Regions from separate parts of the Brevibacillus aydinogluensis genome, predicted to be linked through region 3. Evidence: riboswitches for the same ligand, from Rfam matches in the RefSeq annotation. Region 3 holds a riboswitch; each other region holds the start of a gene.
What was found. Region 3 has a riboswitch for S-adenosylmethionine ahead of Q7F15_RS05045 (pyridoxal phosphate-dependent aminotransferase). Riboswitches for the same ligand answer to the same signal wherever they lie in the genome.
Positions count from the first base shown of each region.

Region 1: linked by a shared signal. The riboswitch ahead of Q7F15_RS00620 (BMP family lipoprotein) and the one ahead of Q7F15_RS05045 (pyridoxal phosphate-dependent aminotransferase) in region 3 are both predicted to bind S-adenosylmethionine.
Region 2: linked by a shared signal. The riboswitch ahead of Q7F15_RS18635 (homocysteine synthase) and the one ahead of Q7F15_RS05045 (pyridoxal phosphate-dependent aminotransferase) in region 3 are both predicted to bind S-adenosylmethionine.
Region 4: linked by a shared signal. The riboswitch ahead of Q7F15_RS18580 (methionine ABC transporter ATP-binding protein) and the one ahead of Q7F15_RS05045 (pyridoxal phosphate-dependent aminotransferase) in region 3 are both predicted to bind S-adenosylmethionine.

Region 1 covers NZ_OY569118.1:128,183-136,178, reverse strand. Annotated here, with positions in the region: gene Q7F15_RS00635 (ABC transporter permease) at 1-237, opposite strand, end outside; gene Q7F15_RS00630 (ABC transporter permease) at 224-1,294, opposite strand; gene Q7F15_RS00625 (ABC transporter ATP-binding protein) at 1,269-2,798, opposite strand; gene Q7F15_RS00620 (BMP family lipoprotein) at 2,876-3,898, opposite strand; SAM riboswitch class I at 4,112-4,222, opposite strand; gene Q7F15_RS00615 (methyl-accepting chemotaxis protein) at 4,310-5,791, opposite strand; gene Q7F15_RS00610 (DUF3298 and DUF4163 domain-containing protein) at 6,023-6,643, shown strand; partial or broken gene Q7F15_RS00605 (3-hydroxybutyrate dehydrogenase) at 6,767-7,551, opposite strand; gene Q7F15_RS00600 (GntP family permease) at 7,615-7,996, opposite strand, start outside.
Region 2 covers NZ_OY569118.1:3,758,816-3,766,811, forward strand. Annotated here, with positions in the region: gene Q7F15_RS18625 (hypothetical protein) at 1-434, opposite strand, end outside; gene Q7F15_RS18630 (acyltransferase family protein) at 654-1,850, shown strand; SAM riboswitch class I at 2,027-2,136, shown strand; gene Q7F15_RS18635 (homocysteine synthase) at 2,235-3,536, shown strand; gene Q7F15_RS18640 (DUF5412 domain-containing protein) at 3,724-4,065, opposite strand; gene Q7F15_RS18645 (AAA family ATPase) at 4,279-5,217, shown strand; gene Q7F15_RS18650 (DUF58 domain-containing protein) at 5,225-6,415, shown strand; gene Q7F15_RS18655 (DUF4129 domain-containing protein) at 6,412-7,746, shown strand; gene Q7F15_RS18660 (Nif3-like dinuclear metal center hexameric protein) at 7,970-7,996, shown strand, end outside.
Region 3 covers NZ_OY569118.1:1,058,055-1,066,050, forward strand. Annotated here, with positions in the region: gene Q7F15_RS05035 (efflux RND transporter permease subunit) at 1-1,966, shown strand, start outside; gene Q7F15_RS05040 (efflux RND transporter periplasmic adaptor subunit) at 1,980-3,212, shown strand; SAM riboswitch class I at 3,379-3,484, shown strand; gene Q7F15_RS05045 (pyridoxal phosphate-dependent aminotransferase) at 3,588-4,769, shown strand; gene Q7F15_RS05050 (hypothetical protein) at 5,104-5,574, shown strand; gene Q7F15_RS05055 (aminotransferase-like domain-containing protein) at 5,775-6,977, shown strand; gene Q7F15_RS05060 (family 1 encapsulin nanocompartment shell protein) at 7,084-7,932, opposite strand; gene Q7F15_RS05065 (IMEF encapsulin system ferritin-like cargo protein) at 7,981-7,996, opposite strand, start outside.
Region 4 covers NZ_OY569118.1:3,746,376-3,754,371, reverse strand. Annotated here, with positions in the region: gene Q7F15_RS18595 (aldo/keto reductase) at 149-1,021, shown strand; gene Q7F15_RS18590 (methyltransferase) at 1,160-2,188, shown strand; gene Q7F15_RS18585 (LCP family protein) at 2,422-3,399, shown strand; SAM riboswitch class I at 3,530-3,645, shown strand; gene Q7F15_RS18580 (methionine ABC transporter ATP-binding protein) at 3,727-4,740, shown strand; gene Q7F15_RS18575 (methionine ABC transporter permease) at 4,742-5,407, shown strand; gene Q7F15_RS18570 (MetQ/NlpA family ABC transporter substrate-binding protein) at 5,457-6,296, shown strand; gene Q7F15_RS18565 (peptide ABC transporter substrate-binding protein) at 6,497-7,996, shown strand, end outside.

The DNA of each region.
Region 1 (7,996 bases), 930 kb from region 3:
GGCAAACAACAGCGAAAACAGCACGGTGACGGCGGCGGCAAACAGCACAGCCAGCGGCAGGCTGCCGGTAAAGTGATTGCCGACGATGGCGGAAAACGCTCCGACCAGCACCAGCCCCTCCAGCCCGACGTTGAAGATGCCCACCCGGGCGCACAGCGCGCCGCCCAGTGCCGCCAGGAGGATCGGAGTCACCATCCGGATGGTGGAACTGACAAGTGCTCCATCAAACAACTCCATGCGACTCCCTCCTCTTGCTCTTGCGGTTTTTCCACCAGTCATGACTGATTTTGGCGGAGATAAACAGAATCAGCACGGCCTGGATGACGCTGGCCAACTCCAGCGGTACCTCGGTGTTGCGCTCCACGCCCATCGCACCCGTCTGCAGGGCGGCCAGCAGTATCGAGGTAAACACGACGCCGATCGGGTGGCAATTGGCCAGCAGCGTGGCCATCAGGCCCGTCCAGGCATACCCGGGGACGGTCAACGCGCCGTCGACGTACCGGTAATGCGCCCCCAGCACTTCCACGGTGCCGGCCAGCCCGGCCAATCCTCCGCTGGCAAACATCGCCACAAGCATCACCCGATCCTTGTCAATCCCGCCGTATTGGGCAAACAACGGATTGTGTCCGAGCATCTTCACCTCGTAGCCAAACGGGGTGAACCGGACGATCCAGAACAACGCCAGAGCAGCAGCCAACGCCATCAGAAAGCCGGCGTGTACGCTCATGCCGGCAAACAGCTTGGGCAGCCAGACGCTCTTTTCCAGCATGGACGTCTGAGCCAGCGCTGCCGAGCCTGTCTTGTCCTGAAACGGTTCACTCACCAAATACCCGGCAAACAGGACGGCGATGTAGTTGAGCAGCAGAGTGGTGATGAGCAGTTGGACGCGAAACTTCGCCTCCATGTACCCGGCCAAAAGCGACCAGAGACCGCCTGCGGTCACACCGGCCGCCAGCGCGGCCAGCATTTTCACCAGTCCGGGACCGGGCAGGTACAGTCCGACCAGCGTCGCGCAGATCGCCCCCAGCACCATCTGCCCCTCGGCGCCCAGATTAAACACCCCGGCGCGAAACGCCAGCGACAGCCCCAGCCCGATCAGCATTATCGGGGTGGACCGGGCCAATGTGGAGGCAAAGGAGTAGTAGCTCCCAAACGCTCCTTTCCACATCTGCTGGTAGGTATCCAGGATCGATTCGCCTACCGCGCTGATGACGACTGCTCCCGTCAACAAGCCGATCACCACCGCCAACAGCGGCTGGACCAGCGGTTTACACAGCTTTTTGACCGCTTCCATGGATGCTTCCTCCTGCCATCAACACGCTGATTTTCTCTTCCGTCGCCTCCGACCGCTTCAGTTCGCCGACGATTCGTCCCTTGTACATGACCAGAATTCTGTCAGACAGCGCCAGAATCTCCGACAGCTCCGACGAGACGAGCAGGATTCCATCGCCGCTGTTTCGCTTTTCGATCAGCGCCTGGTGGATGTGTTCCATAGCCCCGATGTCCACGCCGCGCGTCGGCTCGGCAGCGACCAACAGCGGCGTCTGTTGCCCCAGCTCGCGGGCGACGATCAGTTTTTGCAGATTGCCGCCGGACAGGTTGCCCGCCTGCTCCTGCAGGTGCCGGGAACCGGTCTTAATGGCAAAACGCTCCACCCACTGCTCCACCACGCGGCGAAACGCGTCCCGCAAAATGACGCCGCGACGGCTGAACGCCGGTTTGCGCTGGTAGCCCATCAAGGCGTTTTCCTCCACGCTCTCCTGCTTGGCCGTTCCCCACAGGTAGCGGTCTTCCGGGACATGGGCCACTCCCGCTTCACGTATGGCTGCCACAGGACGGTTGGTGACGTCCTTTCCGCCCAGCAGCACCCTGCCCGCCGTGACCGGCCGCAGTCCGGTGATGGCTTGCAGCAGCTCCGACTGGCCGTTGCCCGAGACCCCGGCGATTCCGACGATTTCCCCGTGGTGCACGGTAAATGTAACGCTGTCCACGATCGTCTGCCGGTCGGAAACGGTCAGGTTTTCCACCTGCAGGAGGGGCCTGCCGTCCAGGCTCACCCGCTCACTCAACGGCTGCAGGTCACGGCCCACCATCAGCCGGGCCAGTTCGTCCACGCTGGTCTCCTGCCGGGAAACGGTCCCGGTCACCCGGCCGCCGCGCAGCACGGTGATTCGGTCGGCCACCTCCATCACTTCCTTGAGCTTGTGCGTGATCAGGATGACGCTCTTGCCGCTCTCCGCCAGGTGGCGAATCGTCTGCAGCAGTTCCTTTACCTCCAGCGGTGTCAGGACAGCGGTCGGCTCGTCCAGTACGATGATGTCCGCTCCCTGGTACAGCACCTTGAGAATTTCCACGCGCTGCTGCTCCCCGACCGAGCATTGCGATACACGGGCGGTCACGTCAATCGGGATGCGGTAGCGCTCACTGAGGGCCCGCACCGCCTCCACCGCATCCTTGCGCCGGAACAGGCCGGCACGCTGCGGTTCATAGCCGATGACGATGTTCTCCATTACGCTGAAATCGGGAAACAGCATGAAGTGCTGGTGCACCATCCCGATGCCGTGTCGGATCGCGTCGTCGGGGCCGCGAAAGACCACCGGGCGGCCGTTTAGCACGATCTCCCCGGACGTCGGCTGTTCCATGCCGTACAGCATCCGCATCAACGTGGTTTTGCCGGCGCCGTTCTCCCCGACGATGGCGTGGACCTCGCCAGCCCCCAGCGTGAACGATACGTTGTCGTTGGCCGTAAAATCGCCGTATCTTTTCGTCATGTTGCGCATTTCCAGACGGTACGTCATCCCGCTCTTCCCTCCTTTTTCCTGTTGGTCCCATTCAACAGGAAACCGACTACCGCAGTAGTCGGTCGCCGTCTCGTTTACTGCTGCAGCGGATCGGGCACCTTGCGCGTACCCGCCACGATCTCATCCCTGATCGCTTTCACCTTGTTGATGACCTCCTCACCGATGAACGGATGCAGGGGCGTCTCGCTTTCGCGCGTGACGTAGGTGACGCCGACGCCGTCTTCCTTCAGGCCGTACGTCTGCACGCCCGGTTTCAAGCTGCCGTTTACAAACGCCTTTACCGTTTCATAGGCGGCCGTGTCGGTCCCTTTCAACTGGGACAGGACGATGTGTTCCGGATCGATGCCGGTGCGGTCGACGTCCTGGCCGGAGGTGTAGAAGCCCTTTTCCTTGGCTGCTTCAAACACGCCAAGGTCGCCGACAGCAGCAGCTCCGTAGACAAAGTCTGCTCCCTTGTTTGCCTGCAGCAGGGCCAGCTCCTTGGCTTTCGCCGGGTCATTAAAGCTGCCGACGTAGTTGACGAAGACCTCTGCGTTCGGATTGGTCGCCTTCAGTCCCTCCTGGAAGCCGACCGTCCACTTTTTCAAAAGCGGAATGTCCATCGCCGCGACGATCCCCACCTTGTTGGTCTTGGTCGCCAGGCCGGCAGCTGCTCCCATCAGATAGGAGGCTTCATGTTCGCGAAATACCACGCTGCTGACATTGGGCAAGTCCACGACAGTATCGATGATGGCAAACACGCGGTCCGGGTTTTCCGCCGCCACTTTTTTCAGCGCATCCTCCGATTCAAACGACGACGTAATGATCAAATCGTATTGCTCGGACACGGCCGCGCGGATGTTCTCCTCGATGGCGAAATGGTCGGTCGACTCGATGGTTTTGACGTCGACACCAAATTCCTGCGCCGCTTTCTTGGCACCCTCGTCCATCTGCTGGAAAAACGGGTTGACCCCGATCTTCTCCGGCAAGATCAGCGCGACCCGCTTCTTCTCGGCGCCTTCATGGCCGCCGGCTTGTCCCTCCGGTGCACCGCCTCCCGCCGCACATCCGGCCAACAGTACGGCAAACGTCGTCAATGCCAACAGGTACTTTTTCATGCTGTTCTCTCCTATCTAGTAAAAAAGTTTTTTACTCCCATACCGGTAATTTACGGGTTTTTTTCGAAAGTTTCAAGGCAAAACACGAATATTTTAGTAAACATACACCATAAACGTTCGATATATTCCCCCTTTTCCCAGGAAGGCGCACCTGATGATGGTATGAAAAAAACTCTTCCTAGAGGAAGAGTTTGCCAAGTTGCGCCAACCTCTTCCTCATCTGTCAAAACCCGAGGGTTTTGCAGGAATTGGCACCTTTCTGTACCGGGGTACAGTGGTTGCCGGGCTTCATCGGGCCAGTCCCTCCGCCTCTCTTGATAAGGTAAGGTGAATCCGCTATCCAGTTGTAATGTCTCTAATTCTAGCAAAAGGTTCTTACATTGCAAATGATTTTTTTGTCATTTCAAAACATTATGTTTGTTGGTCTCGAAACGACTGCTGCAATCTGCGCGACAGCGCGTTCAGTTCGCCCAGTTCTTCCGTGATTTCCCGCACCTTTTGATGCTGATTTTCCGCCGTGGCAAACAGCTCTTCCAGATTGGCCACCGATTGTTCCGTCACAGCCGTAATCGTCGACATCTCGGCGGCCACTTCACCGGAGCGCAGCTTTACCCTGTCCATGCTGGAGCGCACGTGCTCGACGGCCTGCAGGAACGATTCCATTCCGGCCCGAACCGTCTCGATCGAGGTGACAGTCTGGACGGCCAGCTCCTGTCCCTTGGCCACCGACGATTCCCCGTTGCTCATGTGGCGCACGGCGTTTTCGCTCTCCTTGTGCAGCGACTGCAGGATTTCGGCAATCTCCTGGGTAGCGGTAGCGCTTTGTTCGGCCAGTTTTCGCACCTCGTCGGCCACCACGGCAAAGCCGCGTCCGTGTTCCCCGGCCCGGGCCGATTCGATCGCCGCGTTGAGCGCCAGCAGGTTGGTCTGGGTCGCAATCTGGTTGATCGTCTGCACGATCTCCTCCACCCGGTTGGCCTGCCGATTCAGCTCGCGGATGGTGGACGAGGCCACATTGACCGCCTGCACGATCTGCTCCATCTGATGCGACAGCTCGTTCATCATGCCGATGCTCTCGGTGAGGCGGCGGTTGTTCTGATCGGCCTCCGCCTTCATCGCGTTGGCCTGTTCGTTGACCGCCACGATCTCGTGGTCGATCGACTGGACTTCCTCCTCGATCTTCACCGTGGAGTTGGCCTGCGCCTCCATCCCCGTGGCCACTTCGCGGAACGCAACCATCATCTCGTCCGTGTTCCGCTTGGTCGTCTCCGCGTGCTCATGCACGTGCTCCGACGTGCGGTCCAACTGTTCCGTCACCATGCGGATGTGGCCCAAAAGCTCCGCCAGCCGCTGTTCTTTTTCCTCTGCTTCCCGCCTCGCCGTCTCCGCTTTGTTCAGCGAGGCTTGTCCGGCCAGACACAGGTAGGTCAAGCCGACGATCATCAATGCGACAGACACGAGGTGCAGGATCAGATTCACTTCTGTCCGACCTTCATCGAACATGTCGTAGAAACCGGTGTAAAACCCGACAAATGTTGCCGCGATCTGGACAATCCCGGCGAAGACGACCAGCTTCCAGTCCAGATAGGCCGCGAGGAAGCCGAGCACGATAAAGGAAATAAACGCCGTCTCCGGATAAGACGTAAAGTGGTCGAATGCGATGGAGTAATACATAAAGCCGATCGCGACCAGGTAGCGAATCACGTAACTGCCTTTGCGGATGAAGTAGTACGGTGAAACAATCAGTGTCATCAGCAGGCCCAGTGATGTCAGCTTCCAGAAGTTCACGTCTTCCTGATACGCGATGATTCCGGCCAGCCACAGATGATTCCAGAGAATAAAAATCATGAAGCCCTCTTTGTTGGTCAAGGTGTTGCGGACCAACTGAAACATGGTCTGAAGCATAATTTCCTCCTTTACTGCTATGGTGAATACAACATTCTTTTGTCATTATATCCTGAAAAATCTTCCAAGTTCTATTGGGATCATGGAGAACATGTGAAAAAAGTTCTAACGCGCCCGTAGTTCCGCCGAATCAGAAACGCGGTTTGCCATGACCATTTGGCCCCTCTGACGAATAGGCTAAAGCAGGATCACATTTCTCAAGAAGGGAACGGGAACGCCATGGAAATGAATCAACTGCCGACCACCGTGCTGACCCGCACGATCAGCCGCCCGAACGTAACCATTTATTACCCGCAGGTGGCCGGTTTGGCCAATCGACAGGCCGAACAGAACATCAACCAAACCTTGTCGCGGTACGTGCAGGATTTGATCAACCAGCAGCATGAAAGCCAGGTGCCGGGAACGACGGAAATGCAGGGAAGCTACGAAATCAAAAACAATCAGCGAGGCATCTTCAGCGTCACCCTGAACAACTACGCCTACACGCCTCCGATGGCCCACGGCATGACCTATATGATGTCGCTCACAGCAGATGTGCAGACCGGGCAAGTCTTTTCCCTGCGGGACCTGTTCAAACCGGGCAGCGACTATGTCAAGGTGCTGTCAGACAACATCAAAACACAGATCGCCAATCGGCATATTCCCACCCTGGAGCCGTTCAAGGCGATCAGACCCGACCAGGATTTCTACGTGGCCGACAAGGCGCTCGTCATCTATTTTCAACTGTACGAGATCACGCCGTATTACGTGGGCTTCCCCATGTTTCCCATCTCGGTGTTCGACCTGGAGCCGATTATCAGCGAAACGGGGCCGCTCAGCATCATGGCGACCAACTCGTAGCGTGCGTGGCTTTTTCTCCGGGAAAACAACCAGGCTGCCGACGATGTCGACAGCCTGAATGATTGCCTGGCACCCGGGGCCCGGGTGTGGAGACGGCGGCAGCAGACGGGAAGGCGAGCGGTCTTACTGTGCCGTATACCCGCCGTCAATTACCACGGCCTGCCCCGTCACACCCCTGGCCTTGTCACTTGCCAGAAAGACGGCATATTCGGCAATTTCCTGCACAGACAGCAGCCGCCGCTGCGGGACGAGCGGGTATATGACTTCTTCCATCACGCGTTCCAGCGGGACGTTGCGGGTCTTTGCCAGATCGGCCAACTGATTTTGCACAAGCGGCGTGTCCACGTACCCCGGACACAGCGCGTTCACAGTGATGCCGTGGGCGGCTCCCTCAAGAGCGGCCACTTTGGTCAGGCCGATCACCCCGTGCTTGGCGCTGTTGTAGGCCGCTTTCCCGGCAAACCCGATCAGTCCGTTGATCGAGGCCATGTTGATGATCCGCCCATGTCCCTGACGCTTCATGACGGGAAAGGCGTGCTTGATGGCGATAAACGGCGCCGTGAGCATGATGGAGAGCAGCTTCTCAAATGTGTCGGTCGGGAAATCCTCGATCGGCGACACAAACTGCATCCCCGCATTGTTGACCAGGATGTCCAGCCGGCCAAACGTCTCCACGCTCTTCTCAATGCTCGCCTTGAGCTGGCCTTCATCCGTCACGTCACAGCCTGCTCCCAGGGCTTCCCCCCTTCGCCCCTGAGCTGCTCGGCCGCTTTTTCCACGGCCTCCCGGTTGAGGTCCAGCAGCAGCACCTTGGCTCCTTCCCGGGCAAACGTCCGGGCGATTTCATATCCGATCCCGCTTGCTGCACCGGTGACCAGTGCGACTTTTCCTTCCAGCAGCTTGTTCACGATGACACACTCCTTCTTACCAATTGGTACCCAAAACGACTTCGCCCCGGTTGCAGGATGGACCTAGACGAAAAGCGAAGCGGCGATTGCCAGAATAAAGACAGTCAGCGTCTTCAACACAGTGATCGCAAAAATGTCCTTGTAGGACTGGCGGTGCGTCAGCCCCGTGATTGCCAGCAGGGTAATGACGGCTCCGTTATGCGGCAAGGTATCCATCCCGCCGGAAGCCATCGAGGCGATCCGGTGCAGAAGCTCCGGACTGATGCCGGCCGCCTGCGCCAGCTCCAGGTACTGTTTTCCCATCACTTCCAGCGCAATGGACATGCCGCCAGACGCCGATCCGGTAATCCCCGCGAGCACGTTGACGGCCACGGCTTCGGAAACCAGTGGATGGCTGCTGACCCCGAGAATCCATTCTTGAATCAGCTTGAAACCGGGCAGCGTT
Region 2 (7,996 bases), 1.4 Mb from region 3:
TAAATAGCAACTTTTCCATCAGATGGGATGTATCCATAGACCCTAATTCTATAGGTTCCTGTGTCTACAGCAACATTGGGACTTGTATAGCCAGTTTGGCCTTTCCCAACAGAAACCCGTCCCAGATTAATACTTTTCCTTACGTTTCCATATGAATCTAGCTGATCAAGATAAACCGAAACATCACAACTACTATTCGTAGCCCACACACCTGCATTTGCACTTCCAGATTTTAGTGTGAATGTTTCGTTAATCACATAAGTACCATATTGCGAAACGAAGAATCGGCTCCAATCTTTCGCAATTTCTTGAATACCTATAGACTCTTGAATTTTATTTGTTTTCTGGCTAAGACTTTCTGATGCAACAACAGGATTAACAAGGGATGAAAGTGCAAGGCCTAGGGACGCAACGGTAAAAAGCATTTTCTTCATTCTCCCAACTCCTCATACATTATTTGGAATTTAATCCAGGTACATTGTACCCTATCTTTTACATTTTTTGAATGCGGTTCAATATATTGTCAATAACAGAAAGTTTTGGTGGTATTCTATTGAAGATTTAGGAGGATTTTTCATTCAAGTAGAGAATTGTTAGTTTTTGCAAATACTTTCAGCTTTCATCCAGCGAGTGTTTATGATACGGAGGATTATATGAAAAAAATCTCGTTTCTCGATGGATTACGTGGGACAGCTGCAGTGGTCGTGGTCATCTCTCATTTTGTGCAGGTATTTTACCCTTCTCTTTTCACCTTGCGTCCTGAAATGATGCATAACCAGTTTGAAGCATGGTTAAGCAAAACACCATTCAATCTCTTCTATAACGGAAACTTTTCCGTTTGTATTTTTTTTGTATTAAGTGGATTCGTATTAAGCTATAAATATTGGGAAACGAGAAGGGTAGATGTCGTCATAGAAAGCACGGTGAAACGATACTTTCGGCTTGTACTGCCTGTGTTTTTCTCTATTTTATTGGTATACATCATCCTTCTTCTAAACGGATTTTCTCTTGAAACAGTCTCGCCCATCACGTATACAGATATGACAACACATTACCATGCGCTTAGCCATGATTTTGTCACCATGGTTCGCACTGCATTTTTCGACACGTTCTTTCTCGGCAACGCTGACTATAATCCTGTTTTATGGACCATGAATTACGAACTGATCGGGTCGTATCTCATTTTTGCAATGTTGATTGTGTGCAGAGATACTCCTTACCGCTACGTAGCCTATCTCTTGCTGATCTACATGTTGCGTCATTCCTACTATCTTGCATTTGTGTTAGGCCTGCTTCTCTGCGATGTATATCACAATCACCAGCGTACGCTGCACGTGTTTCAAAAACCTTATATACCTTTACTAACAGGGATTTTGGGGTTGTATATGGGATCTTATCCTTACATCGATACATCCAATACCATATACGCATTACTCGACGTCTCTTTTATGGGATATGATCCGATGAAGTTTAACCATGTTTGGGGTGCTTTTTTCCTCATGATCGCAATCTTGGCTTCTACTGGTATTCAAAAGATCTTATCCTCCCCCATCTGCGTGTTTTTGGGAAACATCTCATTTTCGCTGTACCTGTTGCATTTTACGATCTTATGTTCTGTGTCTGGTTATATTTTTTCTCTGTTGAACGGCAGTTTCTCCTATAATGTCAGTGTATGTATCAGCTTTCTCCTGTCCTTCCCGCTTATGATGGTTGGTTCATATCTTATGTACAGATATATAGACACAACGTCGATATTCTGGGCGAAAAAGTTTTATCTAACTCTTTTCCGGAAGCAAGTAAAGCCGCCCCGTGTAAAAAAAGCATATGTTCAGGATAATTCCCTCTTATAGGTATGTGGTCTGCAAACGCCCGAAAGAAAGCATTCGGGCGTTTTTCATTACAGCCGCCGTGATTCAGGACAAAAAGCAATCACAACAAATCCCCTTGACTTACCCGGAAATTCTTATTGACCAAACCCGGCGGCCCCCCTATAATACCAAGTAAGCACAATTTGCAAAATCTTTCGATTTCATCAAGAGCGGCGGAGGGACAGGCCCAATGAAGCCCGGCAACCGGCAAGCATCCTGCTTGCATGGTGCCAATTCCTGCAGAATCCCGGATTCTGAGAGATGAAACGGCCGCTTGATTCGGAATGACCGAAGCCTTCTTTCTCTCCGGAAGAAGGCTTCGCTTTTTATCCATTCATTTTCATGCAGGAAAAAGGAGAGATGACCATGTCGGATCAACGTCAGTGGAAGCCGGAAACCATTGCGCTGCACGGTGGACAGTCGCCTGACCCGGTGACGGGCTCGCGCGCGGTGCCGATTTATCAGACGACTTCGTACGTGTTTCGCGATACGGAGCACGCCGCCAACCTGTTCGGGTTGAAAGAGGCGGGCAACATCTACACGCGTATCATGAACCCGACCCAGGACGTGTTTGAACAGCGGGTCGCCCTGCTGGAAGGCGGTGTCGGGGCGCTGGCCACTTCCTCCGGGCAGGCGGCGATTACCTTTGCCATCCTCAACATCGCCCAGGCCGGAGACGAAATCGTCGCCTCCACCAGCCTGTACGGCGGCACCTACAACCTGTTCTACCACACGCTGCCGCGGTTCGGCGTCACCGTTCACTTCGTGGACCAGTCCAATCCGGACAATTTCCGATCCAAAATCAACGAAAAGACAAAAGCGCTGTTCGTCGAAACGATCGGCAACCCGCGCATAGACGTAGCCGACATCGAGGCGATTGCCGCGGTCGCTCACGAATACGGAATTCCGCTGATCGTAGACAACACCTTTGCCACCCCGATCCTCTGCCGTCCGTTTGACCACGGGGCCGATATCGTCGTGCACTCCACCACCAAGTTCATTGGCGGACACGGCACGGCCATCGGCGGCATCATCGTTGACTCCGGCAAGTTCGACTGGAGCAGCGGCAAGTTTCCCGGCCTGACCACGCCCGACCCGAGCTACCACGGCATCGTCTACACGGAAGCGTTCGGCCCGCTGGCGTACATCGTCAAGGCCCGGGTTCAACTGCAGCGGGATATCGGGGCAGCTGTCGCGCCGTTCAACGCCTTTTTGTTCCTGCAGGGGCTGGAAACGCTGCATCTGCGCATGGAGCGGCACAGTGAAAACGCTCTGGCCGTCGCCCGTTATCTGCAGGCACATCCCGCCGTGGAGTGGGTCAGCTATCCGGGATTGGAGAGCGATCCGCACTACCGCCTGGCGCAAAAGTACCTGCCAAAAGGTGCCGGAGCCATCCTCACGTTTGGCGTGCGCGGCGGCGTCGCCGAAGGGAAAAAGCTGATCGAGTCGGTCAAGCTGTTCTCCCATCTGGCCAACGTCGGCGATTCCAAGTCGCTCATCATCCATCCGGCCAGCACCACCCACCAGCAGTTGACGGAAGCGGAACAGCTCGCTGCCGGCGTCACCCCGGGCCTAATTCGCCTTTCCATCGGGACGGAGGCGATCGACGACATCATCGCCGATCTGGAGCAGGCGCTGAAGCAGGCGGTACCCCAGCAGGTTGGCTAAGGTACGAGACAGGTCAACGCACGGGCGCCCGTCGCGCGCAAAGCGTCCAAGGATGGCGAGCGTCCGCGTTCGTTTGCATCAAACAGCGAAGGGAGTTCCCCTTCGCTGTTTTTCTATTGCAGGACGCCGGATTTTCCACATTCGGGCGCAAGATTACATCATGGTGATATCGGGATTCTCCTTCTCTCTATTGCCTTCGCCAGTCATACACGTCATTGTTTAAAAGATTTAACGAATGACCGTTAATAACAACAGTGTGATCGTCCTTCCATTCAATAGATGCTGTATCAACGCGATACTCCCAATAGATATTGCGTTTTTCCCCTGTACTTGTTACCAGTTCACCCCTGATCGCTGTAGAAACAGTAGCGCCGCCGTCAACAAGGTATAGTTTGATGACGTATTCATTTGAAGGCGAAGCCGATTCCTTGATGAATGTCCCTTCTGGAAGATTGGACATCGAGAAAAAGAAATGGTACACGACGATGCCAACAAGAGCAGCAATCAAAATCAAGACGACCAAAGCCACGAAAAGCACTTTCTTTATCCGCAAAGCACCAGCCCCTTTACCTATTATTTATTGAATTACGTTTTGTCGGGATTTTCGGCTCGCTCGTTTCCCTGCGATTTTATCAAACCCCAAAAATTTTATGAAGATTTGGCAAAATAAGGTGTCGCGCTGTATAATACCTTCCATACTGGAACTACCGGTGCCCTATTTTCCGATAAAGGAGACGTCCGCATGATCCATCGTCCTTTGGACACATTGCTGGAAAGCATCAACCGCGTCATTGTCGGCAAGGCGCCGCAAATCCGGCTGCTTGTGACGGCTCTATTGGCCCGCGGCCACGTGCTCCTGGAGGACCTGCCCGGCATGGGCAAGACCGTGTTGGCCAAAACGCTCGCCCAGGCGATCGGCGGTACCTACAACCGGGTGCAGTTTACCGCTGACCTGCTGCCTTCAGACGTGGTCGGGCTGCACGTGTTCAACCAGCGGACCGGCGAGTTCGAGCTGCGTCGGGGACCGGTATTCGCCGACGTGCTTCTGGCTGACGAGATCAACCGGGCCACGCCGCGAACGCAATCCGGCCTGTTGGAATGCATGGAAGAACGGCAGGTAACCATCGAAGGGGTGACACTCCCCCTGCCGCCGACGCTGTTGGTGATCGCCACGCAAAACCCGATCGAATCAGAGGGAACCTATCCGCTTCCGGAAGCGCAGCTGGACCGCTTCTTGTTCCGCCTGTCGCTTGGCTACGGCAGCAGGGAAGACGCCCGGGAGATCCTGCGGCGGTTCCGGACAGGCTCACCGCTGGAGCAGGTGAAGCCGGTGATCACCGTCGACGAGATCGCTGCCATGCAGCGGGACGTGACAGCGGTGCACGTCAGCCCCGCCGTGGAGGAGTACATCATCGATCTGACGGCAGCCACCCGTCACCACCGCTCCGTGGAAACGGGTCTCAGCCCCCGCGCCATGATCGCTCTGCTGCGCTCGGCGCAGGCGTCCGCTTACCTGGACGGGCGCACCTACGTCCTGCCTGACGATGTCAAAGCCGTGTTTCCCGCTTTGGCCGTCCACCGCATCCGCCTGTCAATGGAAGCGGAACTGCACGTGACGGAGCAGGAAGTGATCGACGACATCCTCAAAAGCGTGGCGGCTCCGGTCGAAGAAGGCGTGTGATCCACACATGAGCACGAGACAGGTGTATCACGTCTTGGGGTTTCTCTGCCTGCTGTTTGCCCTGTTTTCGGGCAGCCGCTTTCTCTGGCTGTTTGGCGGCTTCTACTTTTTCATGACGCTGGTTCACCGCTGGTGGCGGGCCAATCTGCCGCGCTGGGTTCGGCTGGAGTGGAATGCTGACCTGCGCCGGGTGATGCAGGGGATGCCCGTCACCATCCGTTTCACGCTGCACAACCGCTCCTGGCTGCCGCTGCCCGGCACGGTGATCTCTCTGTCCTTTCCCAAACACGTGACAGTCGAGGGAGCGGATGAGGTGACAGCAAACAGACAGCGCTGTACAGCTCGCTTCCGCTTGGACCTGCCGCTGAGGACAAGCGCGGAACGCACGTTTACGATCACCCCGCACAAGCGCGGCCTGGTGTGGCTGACGGAAGCCCAGGCGGACACGCTCTCTGTGTTTGGCGAGGAACAGGACCCGATTTCGCTCCCGCTGTCGTTTTCCCTCCTGGTCTATCCGCTGCCCTTGGCGCTGCCTCCGCTGTTGGCGGCGGCAATCGAGCCTGACGGCGGCAAGCTCACGCGCAGACGCCGGGAGGAGGATGTCACGTTTTTTCGCGGCGTGCGCGGTTATGTGCCGGGAGACCGGTTAAAGCACATCCACTGGAAAGCCAGCGCGAAAACCGGCGCGCTGCAGACGCGGCTGTTTGAGCCGACCGCCCGCCCCAGCTGGAAGGTGGTGGGACACATTCTGCCGTCCTACGAACCGCTGCTGCAGCGGAACAATGAACCGGCGAACGAGCGGGTCATCTCCGCTCTTGCCGCGCTCTCGGTTCTCTGCCGCCGCCAATCGCTGTCCTGCGACATGTTCCTGACCGTGAAACAGCGCGGCCGGGAGCAGTTCCACCTCCCTCCCGGCAGCGGCAAGGCGCACCACATCCAGGTCATGACCCAACTCGCCCGCCTGCATCAGTACCTGCCGACTTCGCTGGCGGCCGCATTGCGGCGGTTGGAACACGGCGTCACCCGTGACACGATCCTGATCGTCACCCCGCGTCTGGACGAGCCAGCAGTAGAAGCAGTCAAACGGCTGGTGCGGCGCGGTCACAACGTCATGGTGCTGGACGTGTCGCAGGAGCAGCCGGTCCTGCGCCGGCACGAGTCCGCCCGCGCCCAGGCGAGGAAGGAGGTCTTTTCATGACGTGGTCCATGTTGGGACGCAGGATGCTGGTGTTCTGGATGGAAGCGCTGCTGACGGCCTCCGTGCTGATGCTGTTCCAGTGGCTGCCGGCCCAGCCGGAAAGCATGATCGGCTTTGTCCTGTTCGCCGTGCTCCTGCTCTCTCTGGGAAGCTGGCTGCACCAGGGAGGAGGACGCCATCTCCTGCTCCACCTGCTGCTGTATCCGCTGGTGGCTTCCGTCGGCGGTTTGTGTTTTGCCGCGTTCGGCTCCTGGCTGCTCGCCCTGCTTTTGGCCGCCCTCTTTTACTCGCGCATCCATACAGCAGCATCAAATCCGTGTACGCCTGTCCACCTGCGCAACCACTTTGTGCTGGCGCTGATCATCTGCTTGTTCCAGCTGGTAGTGGCCGGTCTGTTCGGCGCTCTGACCGCCCCGCAGACGTATGACGTTCGGGCGTATTACGCAATCCTGGCCTTCGTGCTCGCCAGCTACCTCTTCACCTGCTGGGGAGAGCACCTGACCCGTGAACAGCCAGGCGGCAGTGCCGCGCCAATCTCCCTGGCGGCCGCCATAGGCGGTCAACTGCTGGCAACTCGGCTGCTGCTGGTGGCGGGATACATCCTCGCAGGCAGCGGCCTGCTCTGGCTCCTGGCATGGCTCTGGGGGCTGGTCAAAGGACCGCTGGGAGACGGTCTGTACCAGTTGACCAGTCCGCTCCTGCAGGGAACGGCTTCGCTGTTTGGCAAGCTGGCGGACGTCCTGAATGGAAACGGCCGCGTCAACGAGCCGTTCAACAACGAAATGGATGTCCCCGAACTGCCTCAGGAGGAGTTTGCTCCGACCGGTGACGAGACGCTGTTTTCGCAGGTGGCGCCTTACCTGATTGCATTCGGCTCGGCGCTGGCCCTCGCCAAGCTGGCACAGTACATCTGGGAACGGCGCTACCGGCACGTCGGCGGCACGGCTGTCTCCCCTGCTTCGGCTGATACCATCTTGCGTCCGGTCGACGAAGACGCATCAAGCGACGACGATCCCCTCTGGGAGCAGGATGCGTTGGTGCGCAGCCCGGCCGGTCCCATCGACGATCCGGTGCGGTACGCGTACTACCGGTTTCTTCAGCACATGGCCAAAGCGGGGCTGCGGATCGAACGGCACGAGACCAGCCACGAATACTTGCGGCGCATCCGCTCGCAGTGGGCCAACGCCGACGCAGTAGAACTGGCCGAACAGATCACCAGTTACTACGAACGGTACCGCTACCGCCAACTGCCTCTTTCGCCGGAAGAACGGAACCATCTGGAGCAGTGCGTGCGCAAGCTGCGGGACGCAACCAAGCGCAAATGCAAATGATGGATTGGCACAACCGCGCCCTTCCCCGGCGTGCTGCTTGTACCGTGAGCACCTCCGTCTTTTTTGTGGAAACGGCATATGATCAGACGGGCAGCATGGTGTTGAAATAGAGGAAAGCTGCCGTTCATTCGAGCGTTTTCCCGGAAAAACAGCGGGATTGAAACTCCCCGCTAGCGGCCGTCCGGCAAATCCGGCATTAAATACCCGTACAAGGAGGGATTCCATGGAAAGCCTGATGCATCTTGAGCAA
Region 3 (7,996 bases):
GCTGGGTTCCCTGGTAGACTTCGCGGTCGTGATTCTGGAAAACATTTTCCGCTATCGGGAGCAGGGCAAGGGCATGATGGAAGCGGCCCGACTCGGTTCCAGGGAAGTGGGCACGGCGGTGATGGCCTCCGCGCTGGCGCAAATCGCCGTATTTGCTCCGATCGTATTTGTCGAAGGGCTGGCTTCCGAGCTGTTTGGCCCGCTGGCGCTGACGGTCGTCTACTCGCACATCGCCGCGCTCTTGGCTTCGCTGACGCTGGTACCGATGCTTAGTTCCCGCTGGCTGAAACGAGTGCCGCACACCGAGGGAGAGGTGGTGGCCAACTACCGGGGCCTCAATCCGGTGATGTGGTTCAACAAAGGATTTAACAAAATCGCGCGCGGCTATGGCCGTCTGCTGAAGTGGGCGCTTGGTCACCGCAAGACCGTGTTTGCCCTGACGATCGCCTTGTTTGTCGGCGCAATTGCCCTCACCGGCGGAGTCGGCGCGGAATTTATTCCGAAGATGGACCAGGGACAGATTTCCATCTCCATTAAATTGCCGAACGGCACCATGCTGCAGGAGACGGAAAAAGTGGTCGCCGAAGTGGAACAGCGCGTAAAAGATCTGCCGGAAATGGAGCAGCTGTACACCTCGATCGGCTCCTCCGGCGGCCCGGCGCTCATCGCCAGCGCCATGTCCAACCAGGCGCAGCTGCAAATCAAGCTGGTGCCCAAGGACCAGCGCTCCGTCAGCACCGAGCAGGTGACGGAACAACTGCGCGAACGGCTGGCCGACATCTCGGGGGCGGAGATTGAGGTAACGGAATTGGACCAGTCGGGCGGCCCGATGGGGGCACCGCTGGAAGTGAGCTTGCGCGGGGATAACCTCGACGTGCTGGAAGACATCAGCTCGATCATCGCCGGCGAGATCAAACAGGTGCCGGGCACGCGCAACGTCACCACCTCGCTGGAAGAGACGCGCCAGGAAGTGCAGGTGCTGGTCGATCCGCAAAAGGCGAGCCTGTACGGGCTGACCACCAGTCAGGTCCTGTCCAACGTGCGCACGGCGTTTGACGGCATGACGGTCACCACCTACCAGACGGGGGATGACCAGATTGACGTGAAGATCATGCTGCCCAAGTCGTATCAGGACGACATCAGCTACCTGCAACAGCTCCGCATCCCGACGGCGAGCGGCGCGCAGGTCGCCCTCTCGTCTGTCGCCGAGATCGTCAAAAAGGACGTGCCGCAGCTGATCAAACGCTCCAATCAGTCGCGGGAAGTAACGATCAGCAGCGAAATCGTCGGACGCGACCTGAACTCGGTTTCCAATGACGTGATGGCCAGGCTGAACGCCCTGTCACTGCCGGACGGTTACACGCTGGAATTCGGCGGTCAGAGCAAGGAGATGGCCGAGTCGTTCGGCAGCCTGGGACTGGCGATCATTCTGTCGATCGTGCTGGTCTACATGGTGATGGCCAGCCAGTTTGAATCCCTGTTTACACCGTTTGTCATCATGTTCTCCATCCCGCCGACGTTCATCGGCGTGGTCGTGGGCCTGCTTACGACCGGCTATCCGCTGAGCGTTCCGGCGCTGATCGGGTACATCCTGCTCATCGGGATTGTCGTCAACAACGCGATCGTCTTGATCGACTACGTCAACCAATTGCGCAAACGGGGCGTGGAGCGGAACGAGGCCATCCTCCAGGCGGGTCCGATCCGTCTGCGTCCGATTCTGATGACGTCACTTGCGACGATTCTGGCGATCATGCCGCTTGCCTTTGGCGGCGGGGAAGGGAACGAATCGATGGCGCCCATGGCTGTCGTCGTCATCTTCGGTCTCAGTTTCTCCACACTGATCACGCTTGTGCTGATTCCGGTCGTCTACACCTGGTTTGACGATCTGGGGCAAAAGTGGCGCAATCGCAAAGAAAAACGCAAGCAGAAAAAAGCGGCCGGCCAGGAAATGCCGACGTTGGGATAGGAGGCTACACGGTATGAAGATGAACAAGGGAAGTCTTGGGCTGCTGCTGGCCTTGGCAGTTGCCCTGGCAGGTTGTACGGCTCCGGATGCGGCCACGCAGCAGACGCAAACGGATAACAAGCCGGTGCCGGTACAAGTCGATACAGTGAAAAAAGGAAGCGTGTCGACGCGCGCGGGGGTAACCGGGAAACTGGCCCCCAACAAGGAAGTCACCTTGGCTCCAAAAGTGGGCGGCAAGATTGTGCAGCTGAACGTAAAACTGGGGCAGTATGTCAAACAGGGACAGGTGCTTTTCAGCCTGGAGAAAACGGATCTGGAGAATGCAGTGCAGCAGGCGCAGGCGGCGTACGATCTCGCCGTAGCCAACCTGAAGCAGAGTAATGCCGCCTCCGACCAGGGGCTGCAGCAGGCGAAAAACGGTCTGGTGCAGGCCGAGCAGGCGCTGCGGGACGCGGAACGCGACTACCAGCGCATGTCTGACCTGTTCAAACAGGGAGCGGTGTCACCGCAGCAATTGGAACAGGCACAGGCGGCCCTCACCAATGCGAAGACGGCGTATGCCAACGCCAAGGAAGCGCTGGAGATGGCTGAAAAGCAGACGGGAGTGGCCGTCACTCAGGCATCCGTGGAACAGGCCCGCATCTCGCTGCAAAACGCGCGTGAACAGTTGGCCAACGCGACGGTGACCGCCCCGATCTCCGGCTTCGTCTCCGCCGTCAACGGCCAGGTAGGGGAAATGGCTTCGCCGCAAGCGCCAGTGGTCACCATCGTGGATACCGATCCGCTAATCGTCAAGGCAAACCTCTCCGAAGAGGAAGTAACGTCAGTGAAAAAAGGGGACAAGGTGAAGATTCAAATCTCTGCCATCTCCAAGGAGCTGGACGGCACGGTGAGCGCGATCAGTCCCGTGATGGATCAGACGCTGCGCGCGTATCCGGTGGAAATTGCCCTGGCCAAGCAGGACGCTTCGCTAAAGGCGGACATGGTCGTCAGCATCCAGTTTGCGCATCAGCAAACCAACAGCATGCTGGTGGTGCCGCTCAAGGCCGTCTTTGACGAGAACGGCAAGCGGTTCGTCTACAAGCTGGAGGGAGACACGGCGAAAAAAGTGGAAGTGCAGACCGGGATCGAATCCAGCGATCTGGTGGAGGTAAAGGCAGGGCTGAAAGAAGGCGAGCAAATCGTCGTGCGCGGACAGACGCTGCTGAAAGACGGCGCCAAGGTAAACGTCCAGCCGACATCTTGACACTGTTCGCTTGCTCAAGTAGTATGAAAGAGATATCCAACCAGCACAGTCGGAATGCTGCGGCGGCCCTGCAGGGACGTCGCTGCGGGGGGCGACACGGTCGCTGACCCGCCGGATGCTGCTGGGATGGAACGAGACTGCAAACGAAACTGAATAGCATGCAATCACCTTATCAAGAGAGGCGGAGGGACTGGCCCGATGAAGCCCGGCAGCGGATCTGCCTGTGCAGATGCTGTGCCAATTCCAGCAGGAGCATTCCTGACAGATAAGAACGTGGAGATGTCGATCTGCCCCTTTTTCTGTACAGGAAAAGGGGCTTTTTGCTTAGCCGCCGACGTCTGCACGATTTACCCGAGGGAAAGGAACGAGAGACTGATGCGCATCCAACCGTCCGCCATGATTGACCGTCTGCCGACGCAGTTTTTTGCCTCGCTGGTGGCGAAAGTGAACAAGGCCATCGCCGCCGGCCATGACGTAATCAACTTGGGGCAGGGCAACCCCGATCTGCCGACGCCGCCGCACATTGTCGAGGAACTGCAGGTACATGCTGCCCGTCCGGTTCACCACAAGTACCCGCCGTTCAGCGGTCGTGTGGAACTGAAACGGGCTGTCGCCCACTGGTACAAGCAGGAGTTTGACGTCGATCTGGACCCGGAAGAGGAAGTGGCCATCCTGTTCGGCAGCAAGACCGGACTGGTGGAAATCTGCCAGGTATTGCTCAATCCGGGCGATGTGGCTCTGGTGCCGGACCCCGGCTATCCCGATTACTGGTCGGGAGTGGCCATCGCCGACGGGCGGATGGTGATGATGCCGCTGCGCGCCGCGAACGGTTTCCTGCCGGACTACGGCGAGCTGGCCCGAGAGGATCTGGACAAAGCCAAGCTGATGTTCCTGAACTACCCCAACAACCCGACCGCGGTCAATGCGCCGTACGAATTTTTCGAAGAGACGGTCCGCTTCGCCCGCAAGCACGAAATCGTCGTCTGTCACGACTTCGCCTACGGAGCGATCAGCTTCGACGGCAAGAAGCCGGTCAGCTTCCTGCAGGTGCCGGGAGCCAAAGAAGTGGGCGTGGAATTTTACACGCTGTCCAAAACGTACAACATGGCCGGCTGGCGCGTCGGCGCGATGGTCGGCAACCGGGAACTGGTCCGGCTGATCAACCTGATCCAGGACCACTACTTCTGCAGCCTGTTCGGCGCCATCCAGATGGCGGCGGTCCGGGCGCTGACCGATTCCCAGCAGTGTGTCCGCGAGTTGGTGGCCGTCTACGAAAGCCGGCGCAACGCGCTGTTTTCCAACCTGCACCGCATCGGCTGGGAGGCGGCACCGTCGCAGGGCTCGTTTTTCACCTGGCTGCCGGTGCCGAAAGGGTTTACCTCTGCCGAATTTGCCGACTTGCTGTTGGAAAAAGCCCATGTCGCTGTCGCACCGGGCGTAGGTTTCGGCCCCACCGGCGAAGGGTACGTGCGCGCAGCGCTTTTGGCCAGCGAAGAGCGGCTGGCGGAAGCAGTGGCGCGGATTGAGCGTTTGGGTATTTTCTCCCCGTGCAACTAGCAATATATCGTTCATGTGATTGAGAACTGACCGCCAGTGTGTTCGCAAAACGCCCTGGCGGTTTGATTTTTGGGAAGCGAGGCGGAGGCCGGGGCAGTGCCGCGTCCGGGATGGGCCCCGCCCAAAATAGGCGAGTGCCGCATAGTCCAAAACCGGGCGGGCGAATACTATAAAAAAGCGCGGCGGGCGCGATCACGAATGACGCGCCCATGCAAAAAAATCCATTCTCAGTAAAAATCATTCTCAGCATTGACAGATAATGATTTTCATTATACGATGGGTGTGGTAATGATAATTGATCTCAATGATCACGTTTGTTCGGCAGGAGGGTATCATGCGCTACCAGATCAACGGATATACGGACATGTATACGGTCATCTCCAATGAGCGCAAGATAGGCGGCGCCGTAGAAGCGGGTCTGATTCGCCTGCGGTCCGGCGAGGAGTTTGCCAACGCCGTGCTCACACGGTTGGAGATGTCCGGCGCACAGTTTTGCTCGCTCGGTTTTGTCACGGAGGAGGGCAAGCGGCTCATTGTCCATATCAATGACATCAGCATGATCGCCGACGCGGTGCACGTAAACGTGTGTGACCTGCGCAACGAGGTGATGCGCGCGGAGAAGATGGCGGAGCGGCTTAAGCGCTTGAAGCGGCTGTGCCAGTTGAACGAAGGAAGCTGCACGCCGACGTTCCGTGAAGAAGCGCTGTTGCTTGCTGAAGACATTGGCTTCGATGTGGCGCGCGAACACGTCGATCTGTCATTCCTGCCGCAGACGGAAAATGCCCGGGTGGTTCGCATCGCATAGGGAACCCGAACCCTGAACCCTGGCGCGCGATACAAACGAACACGATCCAGAGAATGAGACGGGAAGCGGTTTACGCTTCCTTTTTTGCTTGTCCAAGAGAACAATAGCCAAAACCTATTCCGTCTATAGCAAGCATAGATTGGACTTCTCCCGGCGTGAGTGATACAACAAGGATAAACTCAATCAAGGGGGAACGGAACATGGAGTACGCTTTTTCACAATCGGTTGGCGCACTGAGCTCCTCGGCCGTGCGGGAAATTCTGAAATTGACGCAGGGGACCCCGGTGCTGTCGCTGGCTGGCGGACTGCCGGCAGAGGAGTTTTTTCCGCTCGAAGAAATGAAGGCTGCATTTGACCGCGCGCTCAGTCAAGGGCCGAAATCGCTGCAATACGGTCTGACGGACGGGTACCTGCCGCTGCGCGAGTGGGTGGCATCCCGGATGAAACAAAAGAACATGAACGTGGGCGTGGAAAACATGCTGCTTACCACCGGCTCCCAGCAGGCCGTCGACTTGCTCTGTCGCGTCTATCTGGACGAAGGCGACGTCGTGCTGGTAGAAAACCCCACCTATTTGGCTGCTCTGCAGCTGTTTCAGTTCCGCGGCATTCGCGCTATTCCGGTGGAGGGGGACGACGAGGGCATGGACATGGAGGATCTGGCCCGCAAGATCGCCCAGTACCGTCCCAAAATGGCCTATGTGATTCCCACGTTTGCCAACCCGACCGGCAAGGTATGGAGTCTGGAACGGCGTCTTGGCCTTTTGCGCCAGTGCCGCGACAACAACATCCTGATCCTGGAAGACGACCCGTACGGCGAGATTCAGTTTGACGGGGAGGCGCCGTATCCGACCATCTTCTCGCTGGATCAGCACCCCGAAGGTTCGGCGGTCGTCTACACCAGCACCTTTTCGAAAACGGTGGCGCCGGCGCTGCGGATCGGCTGGGCGATCGGAGACGCTCAGGTGATCCAGACGATGGTCAGAGCGAAACAGGCCGTCGACCTGCACTCCAGTTCCATTGACCAGATTGCGCTGCATCAACTGCTGTCCCGCTTCGATCTGGACGCCCACATCAGCAAGATCCGTGCCGCCTACCAGGAGCGGATGGAATGGATGCACCAACTGCTGGCCAGCAAGAATTGGAGCGGCATTACCTGGAACAAGCCGCGGGGAGGCATGTTCCTCTGGGTGAAGCTGCCGGAACACATCCATTCGGAAAAACTGCTCGCGCAGGCCGTGCGGGAAGGCGTCGCGTTCGTACCAGGCATCCCGTTTTACGCAGCCGAGCCGCAGGTGAACACGATGCGGCTCAACTACACCCTGTTGAACAGGGAAGATACCAAGCTGGCCATCGACCGGCTGGACAGCGCCATTGCCGCCTACACCGCCGTCGTGACGCAGTAGGCAGCAGACCGTGCAACAGCAGCTGAAAAGACGTGATTCTCATACGAAAGAAGAGTCCTCTGTGATGAGGACTCTTCTTGTTTTCGGCGGAAGTGCCTCCCCGTACTTATTCCTCCGTTTCTTCCAGCGTGCAGATGGCGCTCGGCCGCTTGATGCGGAGCACGACGCACTCGTAAACGCGGAAGAAGCTGTTCATTTGCTCGTCGCCGAGGAACGCGGTGTCGAAGTCTTCGGCGATTGCCAGGTCCAGATTGTGCCGGCCGGTGGCAACCAGCACGCCGGTGCGTCCCTTGATGGTGGGGGATTGGTACACCCCGTCGGTCACCAGATTGCGAATGTGCTCGATTTCCAGGACGTTGGTCCCCTTGTGGACGCGATGCAGCAGCGAGTACAGTTCCGGAGAGACGACCAGCGCGTACGGGCCGCTGTGTCCCATCTTCAACAGCTTGTTGCGGGCCTCGACGATGTCAGCAAATGCGTTGCCGGATTCCATCCAGTCGCTTTTCAAGTGGGTGAGGCGCCCCTTGACGTTCATCAGGCCGGGCAGATCAAACTCCTTGGAGCCGTTGAAAATCAGGTCGTCTTCCATCAGAGCGCATCCTGCGGCCGCATTGGCTGCGGCGCTCATGTCCAGCGGCATCCCCAGGGTGCGGGCCTGGGCGACGTCGCGCCAGTACAGCACGAAGTCTTTGTACAGGATCGGGATGGTCAGGCTGACCCGTCGGCTCGGCTGGGTCAGCTCCAGGGATTCGCCGCGCAGGCTTAAGCCCCCGAAGCGGGATTCCTCGTAAATGTCGTTGGTAATCGTCTGGATGCCTTCGCCAAGCGGTCCGTAGATATCGATAAAGCGGCGTCCGACCAGTTGGCGGCGGGCCATCTCGACGACGGTCTCGTCCAATTGGTGCCACTCGTCTTTCGTCAAGGGAGAGTCGGGAAACTTGCGGAGCTTGTCCATCGTTGCTACCTCCAATTCGTTCAAAAATGATGAAGAAGAAACGGCCCTTTACAACCCCTTCAAA
Region 4 (7,996 bases), 1.4 Mb from region 3:
CGGGCGTCTTGTTCTGCGTGGTTGTAAAAACGAATTGCCACAGCCCGGCACCCCCATGGACCCGCCGCCAGGCTGCTTGCAAGCCGCTGCGGTGGGATGCGGTTCGCGGGGGAACGCCCGGGCGCATGTTGCGAAAGGATGACCAAGCATGATTACCCGTTCATTTGGACGAGACCCTCATCAGGTCTCCCTGCTGGGCTTTGGCGCCCAGCGCATTGTGGATGAACACGGCTGCAGCGAGGAAAATGCGATTGCCATTGTCCGCCGCGCCGTGGAATTAGGCGTCAACTACTTTGATACGGCGCCCAGTTACAGCGACGGCCAGTCGGAGACGCGGCTGGGCAAGGGACTGAAAGGGCTGCGCGACAAGGTGTGGATCGCCACCAAAACCGGCGGTCGGACGCGTGATTTGGCCTGGCGCGATCTGGAAGCCAGCTTGAAGCGGCTCCAGACCGATTACGTCGACGAGTGGCGGGTGCACAACGTCATGCAGCCGCACGACTTTGAAGCCATTTTTGCCAAGGGCGGCGCCCTGGAAGCACTCGTCGAGGCTCGGGAACAGGGGCTGGTGCGCAAGCTGAGCATCAGCGGCCATACCGATCCCCGTTTGCTGGCGGAAGCCATTCGCCGCTTCCCGTTTGACAGCGCACTGGTCGCCCTGTCGGCGCTGGATCACTTTATCTACAGCTTTGCCCACGAATTCGTTCCGCTGGCGGTGGAAAAAGGCGTGGCTGTCATCGGGATGAAGGTGATGGCGCTGGGCCAACTGGCGCCGTGGACGGAACAGGCTCTGCGCTACACCTGGAGTCTGCCCGTGTCCACCGCGATCCTCGGGGTCAGCAAGATGAGCGAACTGGAGGCGGATGTGGAGGCGGCAAACCGCTTTGTCCCAATGACCGACATCGAGCGGGTCGCCTTTTTCCAGGAGATCATTTCGCTCGTCCGTCCCGACGTGCTGCGCTGGAAGGCAAGCGAATGGATGTCCGGCGAGTGGTACCAGCTGCCGGAGCTGAAGTTTTAACTGTGGAGATAACCGCGGAGACAAACGCTCTTTTCCAAAATGGAAAAGAGCGTTATTATTTGAATGAACTGGAATTTTATTGTACGTGCCTGAATACCCTTGGCAGTGAGACAAAATCCATAGAGCGGGGGAGACAGGATGCAAAACGAGAAGAAGTCACAGTTACAACAGGCGTTAGCCGATCGGGTCATGGAATGGATCACCGGGGGATGGGTGCAGCAGGCCATCTATGTTGCCGCCAAGCTGGGAATTGCTGATCTGCTGGCGGATGGGCCGAAGAACGTCGGCGAGCTTGCCGAGGCGACCGAGACGCATGCCCCGTCGCTCCATCGCATTTTGAGGGCGCTGTGCGGCATCGGGCTGTTTCGGGAGGAAGGTGAGCAGCGGTTTGCACTGGGGCCGCTCGGTTCGTATCTGCAGTCAGGAGCGAACAGCCTGCGCGGCATGGCGATCATGATGGGGGAAAAATGGCATCGGGACGCGTGGAGCAACATCATGTATACGGTGAAAACGGGCAAATCGGCATTTCAGGACGTGCACGGCATGGGCGTTTTTGCGTACCTGGAGCGTCATCCCGATGCGGGTGAGCAGTTCAACCAGGCCATGTCGGACATGTCCAACCGGATGGCGTCGGCGCTGGTGCGGGCGTACGACTTTTCCCCATATGACAAGGTGATCGACGTGGGAGGCGGTCACGGCCGATTAATGACCGCCATCCTGAATGCTTATCCGGGGCTGAAAGGGGCGATCTATGACGTTCCCGCCGTAATTGAGGGCACCCGGCGGCACATTGCCGAGGCCGGGCTTGCGGATCGGTGCGCGTGTATCGGCGGCAGCTTTTTTGAATCGGTTCCGGCAGGCGGCGATCTGTACATGATGAAGAACATTATCCACGACTGGAACGACGAGGAAGCCGTTGCCATTTTCCGCAACTGCCGACGGGCCATCCGGGAAGACGGAAAGCTCCTGGTGATCGAGATGGTCGTTCCGGCCAATAATCAACCGCATCCGTCCATGTTGATTGATCTGGAAATGATGATCATGGCTACGGGAAAGGAACGGACCGAGGCGGAGTTCCGGACGCTTTTCCGGAAAGCGGGCTTTGAACTGCAGCGGATCATTCCGACGTCTGCAGCCGTCTCAATGCTGGAGGCTGTCCCTGTGTGACAGGATGGCCCAGTCAATCTGTTTAACAATAGCATAGCCCAATGTTTGTGATGACACCTCATCCGCGTGTAGCAGGGAGGTGTCATTTTTTATTCAAGCATCGCCAGGTCACATGCGCACCTACATAACAAGATTCCAGCCAAATATAGGGTGCCCGCCTTCGACCGGATTCGAGTATACTAGACAAAGTGGGGAGTATATTATCTGAAAGAGACAAAGGTGGCGTTTTCCATATGCGCTTTTTGAAACGAATGCTGCTCCTCCTGATCGTGGCAGTCGCTGCGGCAGGGGGGTACTACGGATATTCGCTGTATCAATTTGCCGAGGACATTCAACAGCCAAACGTAATCGACCATCCCGCCGGCGGCGCGACCAAGGCGGCGGAGATTCCCACGTGGGACGGCAAGGAGCGCGTCAACATCCTGTTGATGGGCGTTGACCGGCGCGGCATGCGCAGCAACGCGCTGCCCCGTTCCGATTCGATGATGCTGCTCAGCATTGATCCGGTTGCGAAACGATATGACTTGTTTTCGATTTTGCGCGATACCTACGTAGAGATTCCCGACCACGGACATGCGCGAATCAATGCGGCAATTGTCGAAGGCGGGCCGGAATTGGCGATGGAAACCGTGAGCCAGTTTACCGGGCTGCCGGTGAACCGGTATGTGATCACCGACTTCGAGGGCTTCAAGCATCTGATTGACGCTGTCGGCGGCGTGGAGCTGTACGTGGAGAAAAACATGCGGTACCGCGACCCTACGGACAAGGGCATGTACGATATTGATCTGAAAAAAGGGCTGCAGCGGCTTGACGGCTCCAAGGCGCTGCAATACGTCCGCTTCCGTCACGACGCGACGTCCGACTACACGCGGACGGAGCGGCAGCGGAAGCTGATGGCCGCGCTGGCCGACCAGATGAAGAGCGGCACCACGCTGATCCAACTGCCGTCCATTTTGAAAGAAATTACCCCGTACGTGCAGACCAACATCAGCTCTCTGGACATGTTGAAGCTGGCCTCGCTCGGATTGACGCTGAACACCGAACAGCCCGGTCAGTATCAGCTTCCGCCAATGGGGATGTTCAGCGAATCCAATCGCGCCGGTGCTGTCCTTATTCCTGATGTGGAACGTGTTCAGGCTTTTGTTCAGGAAAAACTGCAAGCCCAACCGGAAGCCAATTCCGCGGGGGAAACGGACGGGAAGCAGAGCTGAGGCTCTCTTCAAGCGGGCAGATCGCCCTGCACTTTTCCTTTAATTTTCCATTGACATCGTTTTTTTAAATGGAATATAATCCGATTTGTATCAACGAAAATACAAACAAACAGCATATACGGAGAAATTCTTCTTATCAAGAGAGGCGGAGGGACAGGCCCAATGAAGCCCGGCAACCGGCTCATCGCACAGATGGGTGTCGCGGTGCCAATTCCTACAAGATCGGAGAATCTTGAGAGATGAGAAGGGTGGATGTGATCGGATATCGATGCAAACCCCTTTTTCATGCTGAAAAAGGGGTTTGTTCCGTATAGGGAGGTGAACCGGATGATTCGCTTGCAAAACTTGCGCAAAAACTACACGGTACAGGGCAAGACGGTCCCCGCACTAATGGGGATTGACCTGACCATAGAAAAAGGAGAAATCTTCGGCATCATCGGACATTCCGGTGCCGGGAAAAGTACACTGATTCGCTGCATCAACATGCTGGAGCGTCCGACATCCGGTCACGTAATCGTAGACGGCGTCGACCTGACTACACTGGATGACCGCAAGCTGCAGGAGCAGCGGCGCCAAATCGGCATGATCTTTCAGCACTTCAATCTGCTCTCTTCGGCCACGGTGGCGGAGAACGTGGCCTTTCCGCTGAAGCTGGCCAAGCGGCCCAAGGCGGAGATTGACAAAAAGGTAAACGAACTGCTCACACTGGTCGGCCTGGAAGCACACCGCGACAAGTATCCGAGCCAGCTCTCCGGCGGGCAGAAGCAGCGTGTCGGGATCGCCCGCGCGTTGGCCAGCGATCCGAAAGTATTGCTGTGTGACGAGGCGACGTCCGCGCTCGACCCGCAGACGACCAATTCGATCCTCGCCCTGCTGCTCGACATCAATCGCAAGCTGGGCCTGACCATCGTCCTGATTACGCACGAGATGCACGTCATCCGCTCCATCTGCGACCGTGTCGGCGTTATCGACGGAGGTGTCATCGTCGAGGAAGGCAAGGTGCTGGACGTGTTCCTCAAACCGCAGCATCCGACGACGCGGGAGTTCGTGGAGCAGGTGGCCGATTCCGCCGAGCTGCGGGAAGTGGTGGCTCACGAAAAGGCGGCCGGCGACCAGACGATTGTGCGCATCACGTTCCTGGGCGAAAAGACGTACCAGCCGATCCTGTTCCAGACCATGCAGGAGACCGGCACGATGTTCAGCATCCTGCAGGGTACGATTTCGCGGATGAAAGATACACCTTACGGCCAGCTGGTCGTCGAATTGAGCGGCAATCCGGAGCAGAACAGCCGCGCGATCGAAACCCTGCGCCAGCGCGGTCTTGAAGTGGAGGTGATGTAACATGGGACTGACGTTTGAAAACGTCGATGTGGCGGAAATCGGCAAGGCCACATTGGATACACTGACGATGCTGGGCTTTTCGACGCTGTTTACCGTCCTGATCGGACTGCCGCTGGGCGTCCTGCTGTTTCTCACCTCCAAGGGACAGCTTTTGGAAAACCGCGTCTTTTACACGATTGCTTCCTTTGTCGTAAACGTGCTGCGTTCGGTGCCGTTTATCATCCTGATGATCATGTTGATTCCGCTGACGAAAATCCTGGTCGGCACCTCGCTGGGGGTCAAGGGAGCGATTCCGCCGTTGGTGATCGGGGCGGCTCCGTTTTTCGCCAGACTGGTGGAGACGTCGCTTCGGGAAGTGGACCGCGGTGTGATCGAAGCGGCCCAGTCGATGGGAGCGTCCAAGTGGCAGATTATTTGGAACGTGCTGCTGCCTGAATCCCGTCCGGGGTTGATTGCCGGCATTACGATTACCACCGTGGCGCTTGTTTCCTACACGGCGATGTCTGGCGTGATCGGCGGCGGCGGACTGGGCGACCTGGCCATCCGCTACGGTTACCAGCGGTTCCAGACCGATGTGATGATTGTTACTGTCGTGATTTTGCTGGTGTTGGTTCAGATCTTGCAAACGCTGGGAGACAAATTGGTAATCCGTTTCAGCCGCAAGTAAGATCTTTACCATAAAGACAACAATATGAAAGAGAAAGGGGTAATCATCTGTGAAAAAATGGGCTGTTTCCATTCTGTCGACTGTACTGGCACTGTCTCTGGCGGCATGCGGCACGAAAACCGAAACCGCTCCGAATGCGTCTGGCGGTTCGGACGGGGGCGAACAAAAAGAAATCACCCTGAAAGTGGGCGCTACGCCTGTACCTCATGCTGAAATTCTGAAATTCATCCAGCCGAAACTGAAAGAACAGGGCATTAACCTGGAAGTTAAGGAATTTACCGACTATGTACAGCCAAACGTGCAGTTGAACGAACAACAGTTGGACGCCAACTTCTACCAGCACATTCCGTACCTGGAGCAGTTCAATAAAGACCAAAACATGAACCTGGTGCCGGTGGTGGCAGTGCACATCGAGCCGTTTGGTGCTTACTCCAAGAAAATCAAAAAGATTGACGAACTGGCCGACGGTGCAACCATCGCTCTGCCGAACGACCCGACCAACAACGGCCGTGCGCTGGCCCTGCTGGAGAAAAACGGCCTGATCAAGCTGAAAGACGGCGTTGGCATCAAAGGCACCGTAAAAGATATCGTCGAAAACAAGAAAAACCTGCAGTTCAAAGAAGTAGAAGCAGCCATGCTGCCGCGCGTTCTGGAAGAAGTGGATCTGGCGATGATCAATACCAACTACGCGCTGGAAGCCAAACTGGTGCCGACCGAAGACGCACTGATCATTGAAGACAAGGACTCTCCGTACGCCAACTATCTGGTAGCACGTCCGGATAACAAGGACTCCGAGGCCATCCAAAAGCTGGCGAAAGAGCTGAACTCGCCGGATGTGAAAAAGTTCATCGAGGATACGTATAAAGGAGCGGTTGTGCCGGCATTCTAAGGCCGTCCCTCCTCTGACGCCCGAATCGGCTGATTCGGGCGTTTTTTATGTTTGCCGTCCACTTTTGCATGAATGTTTATCATTCCGACGATTTTTTTTATAAATAAATAAAATTTTATTAAATCAACGTAAAACTTGTTTAAAAACAACATATATAGAGGTATATTTGAGGAAAGATTTAGACAAGGGGGATAAGTGGCATGAAAAAGAATATTTTTATTGCGATGAGTTCACTCCTCGTGCTCGGTGCCGCTCTCGCAGGGTGTGGAGGCAATTCCGACAACCCAAGCCAGGGGTCCCAGGCAGAGGAAGCGAAGAAAACCGGCTCGCAGGTGCTGAGGTTGAACCTGCACTCCGAACCGCCTACGGCTGACCCGGGTCTTTCCGAAGATACAACCTCTTCGGCCATTATTCGGGCAACATTTGACGGGCTTACCCGGATCGGCGCGGACGGTCAGCCGCACGAGTCCGTGGCGGAAAAAATCGACGTATCGGCTGACGGCCTCACGTACACCTTCCATCTGCGCGACTCCAAGTGGAGCAACGGCGACCCGGTGACCGCGCACGACTTCGAGTTTGCCTGGAAGCGCGCGCTCGACCCGAAGACCGGAGCAGCCTACGCGTATCAGCTGTACTACATCAAGAACGGAGAGGCGTACAACAAGAACAAGGCGAAAGCGGAGGACGTCGGCGTCAAGGCGCTGGACGAAAAGACGCTGGAAGTAAAGCTGGAAAGGCCGACGCCTTTCTTCAAGGAACTGACGGCGTTCCCGACCTATTTCCCGGTCAACAAGAAGCTGGTTGAATCCAACCCGAACTGGGCGATGCAGGCGAGCACCCACGTGGGGAACGGTCCGTTCAAGATGGCGGAATGGGAGCACAAGAACAAGCTGGTGCTCGTGAAAAATGAAAATTACTGGGATAAAGACGTGGTAAAAATGGACAAAATCGAGTTCTCCATGGTAGATGACGAGAACACCGAACTGTCCATGTTTGAACGCGACGAGCTCGACTGGGCCGGCGCGCCGATAAGTGCACTGCCGACGGACGCCATCCCGATGTTGAAAGAATCCGGGAAGATGCACAACAAGACCATCGCAGGTGTCTACTGGTATAAGTTCAATACAGAGCAACCTCCGTTTAATAATGCAAAAATCCGTAAAGCATTTGCTTACGCGATTGACCGTCAATCCCTGATCGACAACGTATTGCAGGCCGGTCAACTTCCGGCGATGGGGGCTGTACCGCCGACCATGGCGCTGAACAAGGACGGCTACTTCAAGGACAACGACGTGGAGACTGCCAAGAAGCTGCTGGCAGAAGGCATGAAGGAGCTGGGCATCACCAAGCTGCCGACGGTCACCCTCTCCTACAACACGACAGAAGGGCACCAAAAAATCGCCCAGGCGATCCAGGATCAATGGAAAAAAGCGTTGGGCGTCGATGTAAGGTTGGAAAACAAGGAGTGGAAGGTGTACATCGAAGACCTGCACCAAGGCAAATTCCAAATCGGCCGCCAGGGCTGGCTGGGTGATTTCAACGACCCGATCAACTTCCTGGAGTTGTTTAAGGAAAAAATGGGCGGCAACAACGACACCCGTTGGGAACATCCCAAGTTCAAGGAGCTGCTGGATCAGGCCAGCATGGAAAATGATACGGAGAAGCGCAAGCAGATTCTGGCCGAGGCCGAGTCCATCTTC